Regions from separate parts of the Pseudomonas sp. Marseille-Q7302 genome, predicted to be linked through region 3. Evidence: predicted binding sites of a transcription regulator. Region 3 holds the regulator's gene; each other region holds the start of a gene.
The links. The regulator LexA, encoded in region 3, represses DNA repair genes until DNA is damaged. The targets are predictions, from matches to a motif close to CTGTNTNNNNANACAG.
Positions count from the first base shown of each region.

Region 1: recN (DNA repair protein RecN) is a predicted target of LexA. The motif match lies at 2,225-2,240, and genes of this name have one in related genera.
Region 2: imuA (translesion DNA synthesis-associated protein ImuA) is a predicted target of LexA. The motif match lies at 1,949-1,964, and genes of this name have one in related genera.

Region 1 is NZ_CBCOPK010000001.1:616,025-620,221, forward strand. It holds gene fur (ferric iron uptake transcriptional regulator) at 67-471, shown strand; gene recN (DNA repair protein RecN) at 533-2,200, opposite strand; gene grpE (nucleotide exchange factor GrpE) at 2,367-2,933, shown strand; gene dnaK (molecular chaperone DnaK) at 3,027-4,197, shown strand, end outside.
Region 2 is NZ_CBCOPK010000001.1:1,871,024-1,875,220, forward strand. It holds gene ACWPW1_RS08650 (helix-turn-helix domain-containing protein) at 1-86, opposite strand, end outside; gene ACWPW1_RS08655 (DUF4124 domain-containing protein) at 334-819, opposite strand; gene lpxO (lipid A hydroxylase LpxO) at 987-1,886, shown strand; gene imuA (translesion DNA synthesis-associated protein ImuA) at 2,009-2,623, shown strand; gene ACWPW1_RS08670 (Y-family DNA polymerase) at 2,631-4,040, shown strand; gene ACWPW1_RS08675 (error-prone DNA polymerase) at 4,037-4,197, shown strand, end outside.
Region 3 is NZ_CBCOPK010000001.1:3,687,813-3,692,009, forward strand. It holds gene nagZ (beta-N-acetylhexosaminidase) at 1-397, opposite strand, end outside; gene ACWPW1_RS17215 (TetR/AcrR family transcriptional regulator) at 478-1,188, opposite strand; gene lexA (transcriptional repressor LexA) at 1,425-2,036, shown strand; gene sulA (SOS-induced cell division inhibitor SulA) at 2,220-2,720, shown strand; gene ACWPW1_RS17230 (hypothetical protein) at 2,786-3,022, opposite strand; gene ACWPW1_RS17235 (DUF6586 family protein) at 3,153-3,671, opposite strand; gene topA (type I DNA topoisomerase) at 3,730-4,197, opposite strand, start outside.

The DNA of each region.
Region 1 (4,197 bases), 3.1 Mb from region 3:
GCAACGAAGCACCGATCATACCCGTATTCCCGAGGGCTGCGAAAGCACTCGGCACCGAGAAAGAGCATGGTAGAGAACAACGAACTCCGCAAAGCGGGTCTGAAAGTGACCCTGCCGCGCGTCAAGATATTGCAGATGCTGGACACCACCGAGCAGCGCCACATGAGCGCTGAAGACGTTTACAAGGCGCTGATGGAAGCAGGCGAGGACGTAGGGCTGGCAACGGTCTACCGGGTCCTCACCCAGTTCGAGGCGGCTGGTCTGGTAGTGCGTCATAATTTCGATGGCGGCCATGCCGTGTTCGAGCTGGCTGATACCGGTCATCATGATCACATGGTGGATGTGGATACCGGCGAAGTCATCGAGTTCACCGATGCGTCGATCGAAAAGCGTCAGCGCGAGATTGTTGAAGAGCACGGTTTTGAGCTGGTCGATCACAACCTGGTGCTGTACATCCGTCAGCGCAAGTGAAGATCCAGACATGAAAAAGGCGACCCGGAGTCGCCTTTTTCATGTCTGGTGCTGTGGACGGCTAGCGGCTGACCACCAGCTTGCGGGCGTGGGCGAGGGATTCGCGGGTGAGGTCGACGCCGCCGAGCATGCGCGCCACCTCTTCCACGCGCCGCGCCCGGTCCAGCTTGGCGACCGCAGTGCGCGTCTCGTCGGTGCCGCGCTCCTTGTGCACGAACAGATGCTGGTGACCCTGGGCTGCGACCTGGGGTAGGTGGGTAACCGTCAGCACCTGGCCACGCTCACCCAGTTGCCGCAGCAGTTGGCCGACCACCTCGGCCGTCGGGCCGCCGATACCGACGTCCACCTCGTCGAATACCAGGGTCGGGGTGCGCGAGGTCTGGGCGGTAATGACCTGGATGGCCAGGCTGATACGTGACAGCTCACCACCCGAGGCGACCTTGGCCAGTGGGCGCAGGGGTTGGCCCGGGTTGGCGCTGACGCGAAATTCGACGCCCTCGTTGCCCAGTGGCTGGGGTTCACCGGTACTGCCCGGCGTGAGCGTGATACTGAAGCGGCCGCCCGGCATGCCCAGGCGCTGCATTTCCGTCTCGACCGCTGCTGCGAGCTCTGGCGCGCGCTGCTCGCGCAGGCGACTCAGTTCGCCAGCCTTCTCCTGGTAGTGGCGCTCGAAGGCGGCCAATTCTTCTTGCAAGCGCTCCAGCGCGACATCGTCGGCGTCCAGGGATTGCAGCTCATTGCGCAGTTGGTCGTGCAGCTCCAGCAGGGCTTCGGGCTGCACCCGATGCTTGCGGGCAAGACTGTAGACGCTGTCGAGACGCTCCTGCACGGCCTGTTGGCGCTCCGGATCGGCTTCGAAATGATCGACGAAGCGATTCAATTCATTCATCGCCTCCTCGATCTGGATCTGGGCGGAGGCGAGCAGGTTGCTGGCTTCCTGGATCTGCGCAGGCGGGCGGTCGAAGGCAGTCAGGCGTGCCACGCTGGCATTGAGCGCTGACTGGGCGTTGCCCTGCTCGTTCTCGGTACAGAGGTCCATGGCCTGGCGGCAGGCCAGCAGGATGTGCTCGGCGCTCGCCAGGTCGCTCTGCTCCTGTTCCAGTGCCTGCAGCTCTCCCTCGGCCAGGGCGAGATTGTCGAGTTCTTCCAGCTGATAACTGAGCAACTGGTGGCGAGCGCGCTGTTCGTCACCGTTGCGGGTAAGACGCTCCAGGGTCTGGCGCACCTGGCGCCAGCGCTGGGCGGCGAGCTGGACCTGGCGAACCAGTTCGCCCGCGCCCGCGTATTCGTCCAGCAGCCGGCGATGGGTGTCGAGACCGAGCAGCGACTGGTGTTCGTGCTGGTTGTGGATGTCGATCAGCAGGCCGCCCAGGGTCTTGAGGTCGGCCAGTGGGCAGGGCGAGCCATTGATATAGCCGCGCGAGCGTCCTTCACGGGTGATGACGCGGCGCAGCAGGCAGGGGCCGTCCTGCTCCAGGTCTCGCTCGGCGAGCCACTGGCGCGCCTCGGGGATGTCGGTGGTGTCGAAGCTGGCCAGGACATCGGCCTTGTCGGCACCAGGCCTGACCGCATCGCTGTCGGCGCGGTCGCCAAGGGTGAGGCCGAGGGCGTCGAGCATGATGGACTTGCCGGCGCCGGTTTCGCCGGTGATCACGGTCATGCCGCGCTCGAGGTCGAGGTCGAGGTGTTCGACGATGGCGTAGTTGCGGACGGACAAATGCACCAGCATGCGACGATCTCCGGAGGCGGTTTTCTGGTTGTTTATACAGTGCCTCTCGGGCACTGGCAATCCATACAGCTCTTGAAGCGCCGGCCGGCGGCCCCATATAGGCGCCATCGATCAAGGCGTCGTCCATTAGAGGGCGCGCCCACCGGCATTATCACAGGAGGACTCCATGGCCGACGAACAGAACTCCCAGACTCCCGAGCACGAAGCAGCCGCTCAGGGCGACGTCCAGCACGAGGATCTCGCTGCCCGCGTTGCCACGCTCGAAGAGCAACTCGCCGCTGCCCAGGATCAATCGCTGCGCAGCGTCGCCGACCTGCAGAACGTGCGTCGTCGCGCTGAGCAGGATGTGGAGAAGGCGCACAAGTTCGCGCTGGAAAAATTTGCTGGCGATCTGTTGCCGGTACTCGACAGCCTGGAGCGTGGCCTGGAGCTGTCCAATGCCGCGGACGAAGCCTTGAGGCCCATGCGCGAAGGCATGGAGCTGACCCTGAAGATGCTACAGGACACGCTCAAGCGCTATCAGGTCGAGGCCGTCGATCCCCACGGCGCGCCTTTCAATCCGGAACACCACCAAGCCATGGCCATGGAAGAGAGCGCCACCGCCGAGCCGGGCAGCGTGCTCAAGGTGTTTCAAAAGGGCTATCTGCTCAATGGTCGCCTGCTGCGGCCGGCGATGGTGGTCGTGAGCAAGGCCCCTGCCGCACAGCAGCCGAGCATCGACGAAAAGGCTTGAAATTCTTTCGCTCGGCCCCATCTGGTAGGCAAGCGAACATCAAAGGCCCCCTGAGCGGGCCGCGCGGAATCTGAGATTTCTGGAGAAGACTACATGGGCAAGATTATCGGTATCGACCTGGGGACCACCAACTCCTGCGTCGCGATCCTCGAAAACGGCAACGTCAAGGTACTGGAAAACGCCGAAGGCACCCGTACCACGCCGTCCATCATCGCCTACACCAACGATGGCGAGACCCTGGTTGGCCAGCCGGCCAAGCGCCAGGCGGTGACCAATCCGCAGAACACCCTCTATGCGGTCAAGCGACTGATCGGCCGGCGTTACGAAGAAAACGTCGTGCAGAAAGACATCCAGATGGTCCCTTACAAGATCGTCAAGGCAGACAACGGTGATGCCTGGGTCGAAGCCAAGGGCCAGAAGATGGCGCCGCCGCAGATCTCTGCCGAAGTCCTGAAAAAGATGAAGAAGACCGCCGAGGACTACCTGGGCGAGACCGTCACCGAAGCGGTCATCACCGTGCCGGCCTACTTCAACGACAGCCAGCGCCAGGCCACCAAGGATGCTGGCCGGATCGCCGGTCTGGACGTCAAGCGCATCATCAACGAGCCCACCGCGGCAGCCCTGGCCTATGGCCTGGACAAGGCCAAGGGCGACCACACCGTGATCGTCTATGACCTGGGCGGCGGTACCTTCGATATCTCGGTCATCGAGATCGCCGAGGTCGACGGTGAGCATCAGTTCGAGGTGCTGGCCACCAATGGCGACACCTTCCTGGGTGGTGAAGACTTCGATATCCGCCTGATCGACTACCTCGTCGAAGAATTCAAGAAAGAAAGCGGCATGAACCTCAAGGGCGATCCGCTGGCCATGCAGCGCCTGAAGGAAGCTGCCGAGAAGGCCAAGATCGAACTGTCTTCGGCTACCCAGACCGACGTCAACCTGCCGTACATCACTGCCGATGCCAGCGGTCCCAAGCACCTGAACGTCAAGGTCTCCCGCGCCAAGCTGGAGTCCCTGGTGGAAGAGCTGGTCGAGCGCACCATCGAGCCGTGCCGTACTGCCCTGAAGGATTCCGGCCTGGACGTCTCCGACATCCACGAGGTCATCCTGGTGGGCGGTCAGACCCGCATGCCGCTGGTGCAGAAGCGCGTTGCCGATTTCTTCGGCAAGGAAGCGCGCAAGGACGTCAACCCGGACGAAGCCGTCGCCATCGGTGCCGCCATCCAGGGCGCCGTGCTGGCCGGTGACGTCAAGGACGTGCTGC
Region 2 (4,197 bases), 1.8 Mb from region 3:
GCCACATTGCCGCGGCTGCGCACCAGGGCTTCGTCCAGCAGCTCGGCTTCGAGCTGACCCAGATGCAACGAGCGTTCGTCATCCACGCCGAGGCGCTCCAGCCAAAGTGACGCTCTGCCAACGCTTCCACGAGATCGGTCGGTAGCGGCTCACCGTGAAGCAGGGGGAGGTCGTTAAATTCGTTAGGGGCGCTAACGCCCACCCGTGCTCCATGGGTTCTGCAGTTCGCGTACATCGCCGGGGAAAATGTAGTCGCCGACAATCAATTCGAACAGGCCAGAACCGCACCGAAGGGCGCAAGTTCGTCGTCAACTTCCTGCACAAGCGCTAGCGCTAGCGATCGATCGGGATGCCCCGGTTCGGTGGCGGCGTAGGCGCCGGCGGCTGGGGCTGCTGGGCCTGAGGGTGGGGCACCATATGCCAGCTCTCGTCACGCGGACGGCGGTCGATGTAGACCGGTACCGGCTGATAGAGGATGCCTGATCCGCGTACCTGGGTTTCCTGCCGAAAGCTGGAGGAAGAGGACGAGCCACCAACCACGGTGATGTCATCGACCGGGCGCTGGCGGGTGGAGGTCGGCGCCGGTACCACGGTGACTTCGCGCGGCGCGGCGGCCGGCGGAGGCGTGGCGGGTTTGGGCGGAGGGGTGAAGCCGTTGCTGTCGGGCAGACTCTGCAGCGGAATGGTGGTGATCTGACTATTGGTCGGGCAAGCGCCCTGGGTATAGGTCGTCCGGCCCTGGGCATCCACGCATTTGTAGACATCCTGAGCGGCCACGACGCCACTGGCGAACAGCAGGCCATAGAGCAGCGAACGCATGATGAGGCCCTCCGGGCACTCGAAGTGTCACCTGCAGGATACAAGATGACCGCGACGGCTCCCAGTATCGAGAATAAGCCTGCGGCTAATCGTCAGACCTTAAAGGCTAGGCCTGGTCTGCTGTGAGCGTATAACATCCTGAAACATTCTTTCCAGGACAGCGGCGCGTGAAGTGGTTCGTTATCGGCGGTTTTTTTCTCTGCGTTTTGTATGTGCACTTCCGCGGTCGGGTGCGCCATCGCTTCCTGCGTCAGCTCAGTGATCATTCGACGGTGCTGGCACCGCTGAACACCTTCATGTTCCTGACGTCGCGGGTACCCAATCAGCCCTATCACCCGGTGGAGCGCTTTCCCGAACTCCAGGTGCTGCAGGACAACTGGCAGCTTATCCGCGACGAGGCCCTGGACCTGCTGCGCGCCGGCCAGATCAAGAAAGCCGCCGAGCACAACGATGCCGGCTTCAACTCCTTCTTCAAGAGCGGCTGGAAGCGCTTCTATCTGAAGTGGTACGGCGACAGCCATCCTTCCGCCATGCAGCTGTGCCCGCAGACCACCGAACTGCTGCGGGGCATCGGCACGGTCAAGGCCGCCATGTTCGCCGAGCTGCCGCCCGGTTCGCGGCTGGTGCGCCATCGGGATCCCTACGGTGGCTCCCTGCGCTATCACCTGGGCTTGAACACGCCCAACGATCCGCGCTGCTTCATCGAGGTGGACGGCCAGCGCTATCACTGGCGCGATGGCCAGGCGGTGGTGTTCGACGAAACCTTCATCCACTACGCCGAGAACACCACCGAGCAGGATCGCATCATCCTGTTCTGCGACATCGAGCGGCCCCTGCGCTATCGCTGGGCCGGCGCCTTCAACCGCTGGGTCAGCGGCACCCTGCTGGCCTCCGCGGCCTCGCCCAATGACGCCAGCGACAGAACCGGCGGCCTCAACCGCGCCTTCCGGCATCTCTATCGCATCCGCCAGCGCGGCAAGGCGCTGAAAAAGCGCAACCGCTTCCGCTACTACCTCGAACAGTGGCTGCTGTTGGCGGCGCTGATCGGCGTGGTCATCTGGATCTGACGGTCGCCTTCGTCAGCCAAGACAGCGGTTCGACTTGACCCCGACGCGAATCGCCTCTAATACTGTATAAATATACAGATAGAGGCGATAGCCATGGACAACACCCCTGCAGGTCTGGCGGCATGAGCGGCGGCGCCAGCCTGGCCCGGCTGTTCGAGGAGCGGCGGCTCTGGAAGGGGCAGACCAGTCCCGAGGCCCGGCGTAGCCGGCAGCCCACCGGCGTCGCGGCCCTCGATGCCCATCTGCCCGGGGCAGGGTGGCCCGAAGCGGCCCTTACCGAATTGCTGCTCGCCGGGCCTGGCCACGGTGAGTTGCGCCTGCTCTGGCCGACCCTGGCCCGTCTGAGCCAGGCCGCCGAACGCATCGCCCTGATCGGCCCGCCGCTGTTGCCCTATCCCTTGGCCTGGCAGGCGGCCGGCGTGGTGCTGGAATCCCTGGTGGTGATCCGCGCCCAGGGCGCCGAGGTGCTCTGGGCCGCCGAACAGTGCCTGCGTTCGGGATGCTTCGGCGCGGTGCTCTGCTGGCCCGAGCGGGCCGATGATCGCCAGTTGCGCCGGTTGCAGGTCGCCGCCGAGAGCGGTCGTACCCTGGCCTTTGCCCTGCGCCCGGCCGCCGCCCTGGACAATCCCTCGCCAGCGGCCTTGCGCCTGGAACTCAAGGCGCCTCTCGAACGGGTCCACATCCGCAAATGCCGGGGTGGTCAGCCCGGTTCTCTCAGCCTGGCCGGCGGCGCTTGAGCAGGCCATGCGCTGGGCCTGCATCCTCTTTCCGCAGCTGGCACTGGATGCCGTGCTGCGCCGCCATCCGCAGCCGGAGCAGCCGCTGGTGCTGCTGGCCGGACCGCCACACCGACGCCTGCTGCAAGCCGTCAATCCGGCTGCGCGGGCCCTGGGGCTGCGTCCCGGCCTGACCCTGGCCGCTGCCCAGGCACTGACCCGCGACTTCGAGCAGCAGGAGCACGATCCGGCGCTCATCGAGACGGCCGAAGCGTTGCTGGCGGCCTGGGGTTATGGCTTCAGCTCCCAGGTCAGCCGCCACTATCCCCGGGCGCTGTTGCTGGAGGTGCAGTCCAGCCTGCCGCTGCTGGGACCCTGGCCGCGTCTTGAGCGGCGCCTACGGCAGGAACTCGAGGCCCTGGGCTTTCGTCATCGACTGGCCCTGGCGCCCAACCCGGTGGCGGCGCGGATGCTGACCAATGTCGCCGATGGTCTGGTCGCGTCCCCCGAAGATCTGCCGCACCTGCTCGACCGCCTGCCCGTGGAGCGGGCCGGTTTCGCCCCCCAGCAGGCCCAGGCACTGGTACGCATGGGCATCCGCCGCCTGGAGCAGCTCAAGGCCCTGCCCAGGGCTGCCCTGGCCCGGCGTTTCGCGCCCGAGCTCCTGCAGCAGCTGGATCTGCTGTGCGGCAGTCGCAGCCTGGCGCTGGAGTTCTATCGGCCGCCCGATCGCTTCGTGGCGCGGGTGGAACTCAACTTCGAGGTGGAGTCCCACCAGGCGCTGCTGTTCCCGCTGCGCCGCCTCACCGCCGACCTGGCCGCCTGGCTGGCCAGTCGCGACCGCGGCGTGCAGCGTTTCCTCCTGTGGCTGGAGCATCGCCAGGGCCCGGCCAGCACCCTCACCATCGGCCTGCTGGCGCCCGAGCGGGATGCAGCCCTGCTGTTCGAATTCGCCCGTGGCCGTCTCGAACAACTGCAGGTGGTGGCGCCGGTCCTGGCGCTGCGTCTGGAAAGTGAGGAGTTGCCGCTTTTCGTACCCGAGCGCCACGGGCTGTTCGACGAGCGACCGGATCAGGCCGTGGGGTGGGAGGTACTGCGCGAGCGCCTGCGCGCGCGGCTGGGCGAGGAGGCGGTGCTCGGCCTTGGCATTCAGGCGGATCACCGCCCCGAGCGGGCCCTGGTCTGGCGTCACGAACGGCGCCCGGAAACCGCCTTGCCTGGCCTGCGTCCGGGCTGGCTGCTGCACGAACCGCGCCCTCTCGACGGTCAGCCAAGACGGGTCCTGGCCGGTCCTGAACGCATCGAAAGTGGCTGGTGGGACGGCGGCGACCAGCGCCGTGACTACTACCGCATCGAGGTGGCCGACGGACGCCAGGCCTGGGCCTTCCGACGCTATGGCGAAGAGGCGCCCTGGTGGATCCAGGGCTGGTTCGCATGAGCGGCTATGCCGAGTTGCACTGCCTGTCGAATTTCAGTTTCCAGCGCGGTGCCTCCAGTGCCCTCGAATTGTTCGAGCGGGCCAAGGCGCTGGGCTACGGGGCGCTGGCCATTACCGACGAATGCACCCTGAGCGGCATCGTCCGGGCCTGGCAGGC
Region 3 (4,197 bases):
AGGACCGCGCGCCTATGACCTGGCTGCGTTGGTAGTCGACATCCAGCACCGGGGCGAAGCTGAAGTCCAGGCCCACTGCCAGGACCTCGGTCGCCATCAGCCAGCCACAGAGCCGACTCAGTTCGACGCTGTCCGCTCGGCCGCTCAACTGACCCATGGCCGGCAGGCGCACCACGTCGCGGCGCAGGCGCTGCACACGGCCGCCTTCCTGGTCCACGGCCAACAGCAGCTCGGGCCGCACCGCGCGAATGGCGCGGCACAGCTCCCGTACCTGGCCGGGCGTTTCGATGTTGCGGGCGAACAGAATCAGTCCGCCCACCTCCGGTTGGCGCAGCAACTGGCGATCCTCGGCGGTAAGCCAGGTGCCAGCGATATCGACCATCAGGGAGCCTTGCATGGGTACCTCGTCCGAATGCTCCGGCGCATGGCGCCGTGAAAGGGACGCAAGCTTACCCCAGGCGCCCTTGGCGCCGCAGCCTAGTAGGTCTCGGCCGTCTCCACCGCGACTGGACGCCGCGGCCGATACTGCGCCTGGGCCAGTTCGGGCTCCTGCATCGCCGTGGGTGCGCGCATGCCGGTGGCCAGGAAGGGCACCATCAGCCGCAGCACCTGGTCGGTGTGGGTATCGACGCCGAAGTCGTTTTCACCAATTGCCCGCAGCGCCTTGATGCCGGACATGCTGAACACCGCCGCGCCCAGCATGAAGTGGGCACGCCAGAACAGCTCCAGCGGCGGAATCTCGGGCACGGCTCTATTCACCAGCAGCAGGAAGCGGCGGAAGGCCCGGCCATAGGTCTGCTCGAGGTATTTGCGCAAATGACCCTGGCTCTGACTGAACGCCAGGCCCAGCAGGCGCATGAACACCGAGAGGTCGTTGCCGTGCCGCGGCTTGATGGCCAGGGAATGATCCACCAGCAGATTGAGCAACGCCTCCAGGCTCACCTCCTCCCCGTTCTTTGGCTGCCACTGATCCAGATCCCGCTCCAGGTTGAAGCAGAAGGGATCGAGAAAGCGCGAGAACACCGCCTGGATCAGGGCCTTCTTGGAGCCAAAGTGATAGTTGACGGCTGCCAGGTTGACCCCGGCTCGCGTGGTGATGAGTCGCAACGAGGTTTCGGCGAAGCCGCGCTCGGCGAACAACTGTTCGGCGGCATCCAGAATGCGTTCAACGGTATCCGACTGCGCCATGACCTTCCTCGATAGATGAATTTCCGTTTGAAACATATGTTTCAAACGCTACCTAAGTCAATCGCGGGCTGGTCTGCGAACAGCCATGCGAAGCCCCGGAAGGCACGTCATTCCGTCATTTGAACGCTATTTGCCGTGAATCCGGCCTGTCGTCCGAAGCCAGGGGCAGCGGCCTTGCCTAGCACCCAGAGTTACTGTATATAATCACAGCATCATTAGACGACGCGACGTGCATCATGCTGAAACTGACACCGCGACAAGCCGAGATTCTGGCCTTCATCAAGCGTTGCCTCGAAGCCAATGGCTTTCCGCCTACCCGCGCGGAAATCGCGCAGGAGCTTGGTTTCAAATCGCCGAATGCGGCTGAGGAGCATCTCAAGGCCCTGGCCCGTAAGGGCGCCATCGAGATGACGCCGGGTGCCTCCCGGGGCATCCGCATTCCGAGTCTGGATACGACGCGCAAAGCCGATGAAAGCCTGCCGGTCATCGGTCGAGTGGCTGCTGGCGCGCCCATTCTGGCCGAGCAGAACGTCGAGGAAAACTGTGCCATCAATCCGGCCTTCTTCCAGCCGCGTGCCGACTACCTGCTGAAGGTCAAGGGCATGAGCATGAGAGACGTCGGCATCCTCGATGGCGACCTCCTCGCGGTCCATGTGACCCGTGAGGTGCACAACGGTCAGATCGTCGTGGCTCGGGTGGGCGATGAAGTCACCGTGAAGAGATTCAAACGCTCGGGCAACCAGGTCACCCTGTTGGCGGAAAATCCCGAGTTCGCCCCTATCGAAGTCGATCTTTCCAGCCAGGAATTCGCCATCGAAGGGTTAAGCGTCGGCGTCATCCGCCGCTAACGTCTAGGGCTGGCCTGCGGGTCAGCCTCTTGTCACCGCCTTTTGCCTTACGCCGAAGTCTTGATCGGGGGTATCTGTTCGCGCTCCGGAAAGCGCTCAAGACCAGGCTGAGCACAGTGACGTCATGTATCCGTGGTACATGACGTCAAGTGGATTTGATCGAGTCGCCTCTAGGAGGTCGCCATGCAATTTCCCCTGATGTTCGATGCACCGCGCTCGTCCGTTCAAGAGCTGGACCTGGCACCTGAGTTCCTGCTGCAGGAACTCACCGCATTTCTGCCCAAGTCCGGCAAGCCGGCACGGGAGCTGCCAGCCGCTCCGCTGCCGGATACCTTCAGTGAGATGTCCCTGCATGGCAGCCAGGAACAGTGCCTGCAACTGCTGGCCCCCATCCTGCGCCAACTAAGCGACAAGGACGATGCCCGCTGGCTGACCCTGGTCACCCCGCCATCGCTGCTCAGCAATGCCTGGTTGCGCAGCACCCATCTGAATCCGGAACGGGTGCTTCTGCTGCAGACGCCGAGTGCTGCCAAGACGCTGCAACTGGCCTGCGAAGTGCTCCGCAAGGGGCAGAGCCATACGGTGATCAGCTGGCTGCACGACCTGAGCGATGCGGGCAAGCAGCAATTGGCGCGCGCCGCCGCACAGGGCCACAGCCAGAGTCTGAACGTCAGATTCGCGTAGGGAACAGGCGGCGGGACGGGATGTAGCGGCGGCATTCCAGGGCGGAATGCCGGATCGAGAAAGAATCAGTGCAGGACGCGCGGTTGATCGTCGCGCTGGAGGCTATCGCCTTCGGCCAGTCGACCGGCCATCTGCACACCCAGGTTGAACATGGCCTTGGCCACCTCTATCTGCTGTCCATGCAGGAAATCCTTGGCATCGCTGGAAAACTCCAGGGTAACGAGGGCTTCCTCGTCGTCCGCACGGCGCAACACGATGCGACCATCGGAGAGTTCAACGATTTCCAGGTAGGCAGTAGTCATTCAGTATCTCCACAGCTAAGCGGATAGTGTAACAGCGTGGGGTCTGAGAGGCTGACTTGCCTGAGCCTTTTTCGACGGTCTGCAAGGCCAGCATCCTGGCAGCCTTGGATGAGTTGCTGGTGGAACGGGCCTACCACTCGGTCATGGCACCGCGGAATCTGAGCGCCGTCTGCTTGAGGCTTTCGCGCCAGGCTTCCACTTCTTCAAGACCCAGTTCCGGCTCGGCCGGTTCCAGACTGACCGCCTCGATCAGGGCCAGCGTCGGGTCCTGCTTGGGCCGTCGTGGCGCCTGGGGCGGTTGCAGCAGTCGCTGGTATTCGGCGATCAGCCGTGCCAGCCAGGTCTCCGAATTGCCCGCCAACTCGACCAGCTCGCCCATTTCCGGACTGGGCGCCTCGTTCAGGGCTTCGGGTGATAGCAGAACGGCGAGCGACGTGGCCTCCATGGTCGGGTGGCGATAGAAGCCCGCCACCTCCTGACAGAGGCCCAGCAGGGCGCCATGCAGGTGGAACAGACAGGCCTCGCGTTCGGCCATGATGCGGCCCTGGCTGTGCGCCGAAGGCGCCGCCTGAGCCGAGCGCCAGCTTTCCAGGGCCAGACCGGCGAAATAGAGCTTCTGGTTGGTGCGGGTGTAACGCTCGTTGGCCATGCCCTTCTCCTGGAGCCGACTCACGCCGGCCGCCTGTCTCCTGCCAGAACCCAGGGCTCTAGCGCTTTTCTTCCACCTGCCACTTCTTGCCGTCGTAGAAGGCCTTCCAGCCGGTGGGCTTGCCCTCGACCTCGGTCTGCACGTACTGCTCCTTGGTCTTGCGGCTGAAGCGGATCACCGCCGGGCGACCTTCGGAATCCTTCACCGGAGCACTCAGCAGATAATGGTACTTGGGATCGATCTCGTCGCGATGGGGCAGCAGTTCGCTGACCAACGGCGCACGGGTTTCGCGATTCTTCGGAAAGCCGCTGGCAGCCAGGAACAGCCCCGAAGCGCCGTCACGCAACACATAGGTGTCGTCGACCTTTTCGCAACGCAGCTCCGGCATGGGCACGGCATCCATCTTCGGCGGTGCGGGCTCGCCGTTCTTGAGCAATTTGCGGGTGTTCTTGCAGGCTGGATTGGTACAGCCGAAGAACTTGCCGAAGCGGCCCGTCTTGAGCTGCATCTCGCTGCCGCACTTGTC